One region of the Conyzicola nivalis genome, then DNA from elsewhere that is predicted to be linked to it. Evidence: predicted binding sites of a transcription regulator. Region 1 holds the regulator's gene; each other region holds the start of a gene.
What was found. The regulator HrcA, encoded in region 1, represses chaperone genes, less so after heat shock. The targets are predictions, from matches to a motif close to TTNGCACTCGNNNNNNNCGAGTGCNAA.

Region 1 (2,268 bases):
CATGCGCTCATTAAAGCAGTATGGGAGGTTGCTGTGTGCAACTGTTTCGACAAAAGCTCTACCTGATGAAGCGCACCGAGAGCGGGTAGCGGAACGGCTCGCCGCGGTTGACCCGCAGGCCGGCCCTGATCGACAGGGCGGCGTTGACGACGTAGAGGGCGGTCGGCAGCACCGCGAGGACCGGCAGCATCAGCGCCACCGGGGTGAGCGACAGCAGCGCGGCGATGAACGCCTCGACGGTCATCACCACGGCGTACAACGCGGTGAAGGTGATCTGCCAGTTCAGCGCTTCCTTCGATTCCTGCCGGGCGAGGGAGGGGCGGGCGCGCGTCATCAGATAGATCACGAGCGAGGGCGCGAACCACAGCACGCCGCCCAGGTGGGCCACCGTCGCCCACGTCTTGTCGTCCGTCGTGGAGAACGCCCGGGCGCGGGGGTGGGGTGAAACGTCGGACATCACTGCGGGGGAGGCCTTTCGGGTGGCGTGGAGCGCCCCCCGTTCGGGGGTCGGCGCTAACACTGCACAACGTAGCGTGTACGAACCGCGCGCGCAAACCTCCTTCCCCGACGCACCGAGTTACAATTGGCAGTCAGGTTGATCGAGTGCCAGTGGGCGAAGCGAAGGGCGGTGGTGAGATGGTGTCCGACCGCAGCCTCGAAGTCCTCCGCGTGATCGTGCAGGACTACGTCGCATCCCGCGAGCCCGTCGGCTCGAAGTCCATCGTCGAGCGGCACGCCTTCGGCGTCTCGGCCGCGACCATCCGCAACGACATGGCCCTGCTCGAAGAAGAAGAGCTCATCGTCGCCCCGCACACGTCGTCGGGCCGCGTGCCCACCGACAAGGGCTACCGCGTGTTCGTCGACCAGCTCGCCGACCTGCGGCCGCTCAGCAGCGCCCAGCGCCAGGCGATCGAGACCTTCCTCGGCGAGTCGATCGATCTCGACGACGTGCTCGCCCGCACTGTCCGCCTCCTGTCGCAGCTGACGCACCAGGTCGCTCTCGTGCAGTACCCCACGCTCACGAGGTCGCGCGTGCGCCACATCGAGATCGTGCCGCTCGCGCCGCGCCGGCTCATGACCGTGTTCATCACCGATACCGGCCGGGTCGAGCAAAAACTCGTCGACGTGTCATCCGACATCGACGACGTCTTCCTCGGCGAACTGCGCAGCAAGCTCAATGCCAACCTCGGCGGACTGCCCCTTTCGGATGCCGCGGAGAAACTCACGACCATCGGGGCGCACTTTGCCCCTGACCGCCGGGACATCGTCGCCCAGGTGGCGCGCACGCTCATCGGCCAGACCCTCGAGAACCGTCAAGACCGGCTGCTCATGGCCGGTGCCGCGAACCTCGTGCGCACCGAAGACGACTTCGACGGCAGCATCTTCCCGGTGCTCGAGGCGATCGAAGAGCAGGTGACGCTGCTCAAACTCTTCGGCGAGGTCGACGGCGACCACCACGGCGTGGCCGTGACCATCGGTCGCGAGAACGCGGAGTTCGGCCTCGGCCAGACTTCGGTGCTCTCGAGCGGCTACACGTCGTCGGGCGGCGGCATCGCCCGACTGGGCGTGCTCGGGCCGACCCGCATGGACTACTCGAACAACATGGCGGCGGTGCGAGCAGTCGCCCGCTACCTGACCAGACTGCTCGGCGACGAATAACCGCCGGGAACGAACACCGTGAGGATTGACAACTAACTGTGGCTGACCACTACGAAGTACTCGGCGTCGACAAGAGCGCCTCGCCCGAAGAAATCAAGAAGGCCTACCGGAAGCTCGCGCGCGAGTTCCACCCCGACGTGAACCCGGAACCGAGTGCGTCCGACCGCTTCAAGTCGGTGACGCACGCCTACGACGTGCTCAGCGACCCGCGGCAGCGCCAGGAATACGACCAGGGCGGCAGCGCCGGGTTCGGCGGAGGGGCTCAGGGCTTCGGCGGCTTCAGCGACATCTTCGACACCTTCTTCGGCGGGGGTGCACCCGGCGGCGGAGGAAGCGGCGCCGCACCGCGTTCGCGCAAGGAGCGAGGCGGCGACGCCCTGCTGCGCGTCGAGGTCGACCTCGACGAGGTCATCTTCGGCACCAAACGCGACCTCGAGGTCAACACCGCAATCCTCTGCGACACCTGCGAGGGCACCTGCTGCGCCCCCGGCACCCGCGCCGTCGTCTGCGACATCTGCCACGGCTCCGGCCAGATCCAGCGCGCCGTGCGCAGCCTGCTCGGCAACATCATGACGTCCAGCCCGTGCGGCACCTGCCGCGGCTACGGCA
Region 2 (2,268 bases), on a different contig from region 1:
GCTACGCCACCACCGGCGACGATGCCCTCTTCGACGGCTGCCTTGGCGTTGCGCACTGCGTCTTCGATGCGGTGCTTGCGCTCCTTGAGCTCGACCTCGGTCGCGGCTCCGGCCTTGATGACTGCAACGCCGCCGGCCAGCTTGGCCAGGCGCTCCTGCAGCTTCTCGCGGTCGTAGTCGGAGTCGGTGTTCTCGATCTCGGCGCGGATCTGCTTGACGCGACCGGCGATGGCGTCGGCGTCGCCGGTGCCCTCGATGATCGTGGTCTCGTCCTTGGTGATGACGACCTTGCGGGCGCGGCCGAGCAGGTCGAGGGTCGCGTTCTCGAGCTTGAGACCGACCTCCTCGGAGATGACCTGGCCACCGGTGAGGATGGCGATGTCCTGCAGCTGCGCCTTGCGACGGTCACCGAAGCCGGGAGCCTTGACGGCGACCGACTTGAAGATGCCACGGATCTTGTTCACGACGAGGGTCGCGAGCGCTTCGCCGTCGACGTCCTCGGCAATGATCAGCAGCTGCTTGCCCGACTGGATGACCTTGTCGACGATCGGCAGCAGGTCCTTGATGTTCGAGATCTTGCCGTTGACGATGAGGATGTAGGGGTCCTCGAAGACCGCTTCCTGGCGCTCGGGGTCGGTGACGAAGTATGCCGAGAGGTAACCCTTGTCGAAGCGCATGCCCTCGGTCAGCTCGAGCTCGGTGCCGAAGGTGTTCGACTCCTCGACGGTGACGACGCCTTCCTTGCCGACCTTGTCGATGGCCTCGGCGATCAGTGCGCCGATCTCGGGGTCGCCGGCGGAGATGGACGCGGTGGCCGCGATCTCTTCCTTGGTCTCGATCTCCTTGGCGGAGGCGATGAGCGCCTCGATGACCGCGGAGGTCGCCTTCTCGATGCCGCGCTTGAGGCTGATCGGGTCGGCACCGGCTGCGACGTTGCGAAGTCCTTCGCGAACGAGGGCCTGAGCGAGAACGACCGAGGTGGTCGTTCCGTCGCCTGCGACGTCATCCGTCTTCTTGGCTACCTCTTTGACCAGCTCTGCGCCGATCTTCTCGTAGGGGTCGTCCAGCTCGATTTCCTTGGCAATCGACACACCATCGTTCGTGATGGTGGGGGCGCCCCACTTCTTCTCAAGCACCACGTTGCGACCGCGCGGGCCGAGCGTGACCTTGACGGCGTCGGCCAGGATGTTCAGGCCACGCTCGAGGCCGCGACGGGCCTCCTCGTTGAAAGCAATGATTTTTGCCATGTGTGTTCTCGTCCTTTCCGGACGTTTGCCTACCGAATTCTTTAGCACTCGGGGCATGCGAGTGCCAGAGACAAAATTAGCACTCGCCCAAGGTGAGTGCAAGAAAGGCGAAGGCTTGCCGGGCGATTACGCGCACCGCGCACAACAATGGCCCGCCTTCGACGGGCCATTGTCACGAAATCGGTCGGACGCTACTGCGCGAGCCGCACCGATTCTGCCTGAGGGCCCTTGCTGCCCGTGCCGATTTCGAAGGTCACGCTCTGACCCTCTTCGAGTACCTTGTAACCCCCCATGTCGATGGCGGAGTAGTGGACGAACACGTCCTGGCTCCCGCCCTCGACAGTGATGAAACCGTAACCCTTTTCAGCGTTGAACCACTTCACGGTTCCGTTCGCCATGTGTTGCTCCTTGGTGCGTGTTCGGTGGTATCCGCACCAGTCGCGGTACGGACATCCCAGAGCGTAGTGAGCGGCAGCGCGCTCCAACAGGGGGTTTGCGGCGTAATCGGCCTAATACTCAAGGATTAAACACGTTCGTAACACTGGATGACACGGGGCCACTGTTCGGCCCGGTGCCGTCAGCCGGCGGGGGTGTAGTCCGAGCCGAGCACGATCGTGACGGGGGCGCCGAGGAACGCGGTGCTCTCCTTCACGTCGCCGACACCGAGAGTGGAGACGAGCCCGCGCGCGATGTCCTCGTCGGCGGGGTTGCTGTAGTAAACGATCGTCTCTTCGATATCGCTCGTCGACGCCGTCGTGGCGCTTCCGATCGGCCAGCCCGCGGCGGTCAGCGTGTCGCTGACCACGGTCTGCTGCCCGACGACGGGAGTTCCGTTGAGCACCGTGATCGTGATGGCGCGCGCGGGGTCGATCGTCGCGGGATCGGTGAGCGGCAGCGCCGTCGGGGTCGACTCGTCTTCGGGCGAGCTGCTCGTCTCGTCCGCCTGTGGGAAGCCGGGGATCTCGAAACGCACGCTGTCGTCGATAAGGGTCACAACGTAGAAACCGCCGACCACGAGGAC
Region 3 (2,268 bases), on a different contig from region 1:
CCCGCGAACAGGAGCGCCACGGTCTGCAGCACGCTCTCGGTTCCGATCGTGAGCAGTCCGCTGGCGCCGAGGACGACGAGCATCACGGTGGCGGGGATCGTGAGCCAAGCGGTCTCGATCGTGAGCCCGCTCACCGCGTCCACCCGCCCGCCGACCTGCTTCTTCACGAGGCCGTAGAAGCCGAACGAGAACGCCAGGGCGAGCGCGATGAAGGGGAACTGCCCGTAGTTGAGGGCCAGGATGAGCACGGCGACCACGGTCACGCCGATCGCCACCCACTGCAGCGGCCGCAGCCGTTCGCGCAGGACGATGACCCCGAGCAGCACGGTCACGATCGGGTTGGTGAAGTAGCCGAGGGCGGCCTCGACGACGTGGCCGCTGAGGGTCGCGTACACGTAGACGAGCCAGTTGACCAGGATGAGCAGGCCGGCCCCGCCGAGGATGAGCGTGGTGCGGCGGTCGCGGACGATGACCATGAGCGCCGGCCAGCCGCGGGTGACCGTGAGCAGCAAGACGCAGAAGATGAGGGAGAGCACGATGCGCCAGGCGACGATCTCGAACGCCGTCGCCGGGCGGAGCAGCAGGAAGAAGAGGGGAAGCACGCCCCAGAGCGCGTAGGCGGCGATACCGAAGAGCAGGCCGCGGCCCATGGGCAGGCCGTCGCTCGGCGAGGCTGTGGACGTGGGGACGGTGACGGCTGGTGGCACGTCGTCCACCCTATCGGCGCGTGGAACGACGGAACGCCCGGTGGCTGGGCCACCGGGCGTTCCGGGTAGTACTGGTGTTGCCTGTGTTCGCTGACTAGCGGACGACGACCGCGAGCACGTCGCGAGCGGAGAGCACGAGGAGGTCTTCTCCGCCGTACTTCACCTCGGTTCCGCCGTACTTGGAGTAGATGACCTTGTCGCCGACGGCGATGTCGAGGGGGATGCGGTTGCCGTTGTCGTCGATGCGGCCGGGGCCGACGGCGACAACTTCGCCCTCCTGGGGCTTTTCCTTGGCGGTGTCAGGAATGACGAGCCCGGAGGCGGTCGTCGTTTCTGCTTCGACCTGCTTGATCACGATGCGATCCTCGAGCGGCTTGATGGAGACCGACACAGTTGACCTCTTCTTTCTAAATTCTTGGGTTGGCACTTTCGATGTGAGAGTGCCAAAGCAACTATACGTCGGATGCTGGCACTCGATCAATCCGAGTGCCAATCGCCGAAACATCCGCCCCTCTCCCGCCTGCCAAATGAAGGAGATTTCGCACCGTAGGGCCGCGCATCCGCGCCGATGTGTGACTCGACACCGGTTTCTCCTTCATTTGGCAGGTCTGGGCACGCGCGAGGGGCTGGGAGAATGGGGCCATGGACGCCACCGAGTTTCGCGAGCTGATGTCGACCGAGGGGCTCGGGCTGCTCGACTCGCTGCCGCCGTTCGACTCCCAGGCCGATGTGGTGCGCACCGTCGCGACACTGCGCAAGGCGGGGCACTCCCCCGGTCTCGTCGCGGCCGTGCTCAGCCAGTCGAAGCTGCGGGCGCGCGCGGTCGCCAAGTTCGGGCCGTTCGCCGAGCGGATGCTGTTCACCGAGGCGGGTCTCGAGCAGGCCACCCGGCTGAAGGTCGCCGCGCTGCACGCCGGCCGGTTCCGCGACGCCGGCGTGACGCGCGTCGCCGACCTGGGCTGCGGAATCGGCGCTGACGCCCTCGCCCTCGCGGCGATCGACATCCGGGTGACCGGCGTCGAACGCGACGAGGTCACCGCGGCGATCGCCGCCTACAACCTGGCACCGTTCGGCAACGCGACGATCGAACACGCGGATGCCACGGCTGTCGATCTCGACGGGTTCGAGGGCGTCTACCTCGATCCCGCCCGGCGCAACGACGCCCGGCGCCTCGCGGATCCCGCCGACTGGTCGCCCTCGCTCGATTTCGCTTTTGCGATCGGCGAGCGACTGCCTACGGGTGTCAAGCTCGGGCCCGGCATCGACCGCGACCTGATTCCCGCGGGGGTCGAGGCGCAGTGGGTGTCGGTGGACCGCGACGTGGTGGAGCTCGGCGTGTGGTTCGGCGCCGCCGCGCGTCCCGGCGTCGGCCGCTCGGCCCTGGTGATCGGCGACCACGGCACCGCCGAACTCACCGCCCCGGCCGACAGCCCCGACGTCGAGCTCGGCGAACTGGGCGAATACCTCTACGAGCCCGACGGGGCGGTGATCAGGGCGCGCCTCATCGGCGACCTCGCGCGAGGCATCGACGCCCGAATGATCAGCGATCAGATCGCCTACC

Region 2: the regulator HrcA is predicted to act here: its motif matches at 1,289-1,315, upstream of groL (chaperonin GroEL).
Region 3: the regulator HrcA is predicted to act here: its motif matches at 1,174-1,200, upstream of groES (co-chaperone GroES).

The regions. Positions count from the first base shown of each region.
Region 1 is NZ_BMGB01000001.1:1,114,641-1,116,908, reverse strand. Features, by position in the region: gene IEV96_RS05415 (DUF4870 domain-containing protein) at 1-3, opposite strand, end outside; gene IEV96_RS05410 (DUF4870 domain-containing protein) at 59-457, opposite strand; gene hrcA (heat-inducible transcriptional repressor HrcA) at 637-1,659, shown strand; gene dnaJ (molecular chaperone DnaJ) at 1,698-2,268, shown strand, end outside.
Region 2 is NZ_BMGB01000002.1:352,828-355,095, reverse strand. Features, by position in the region: gene groL (chaperonin GroEL) at 1-1,247, opposite strand, end outside; gene IEV96_RS15205 (cold-shock protein) at 1,439-1,645, opposite strand; gene IEV96_RS15200 (LytR C-terminal domain-containing protein) at 1,825-2,268, opposite strand, start outside.
Region 3 is NZ_BMGB01000002.1:150,661-152,928, reverse strand. Features, by position in the region: gene rarD (EamA family transporter RarD) at 1-650, opposite strand, end outside; gene groES (co-chaperone GroES) at 802-1,098, opposite strand; gene IEV96_RS14210 (THUMP-like domain-containing protein) at 1,350-2,268, shown strand, end outside.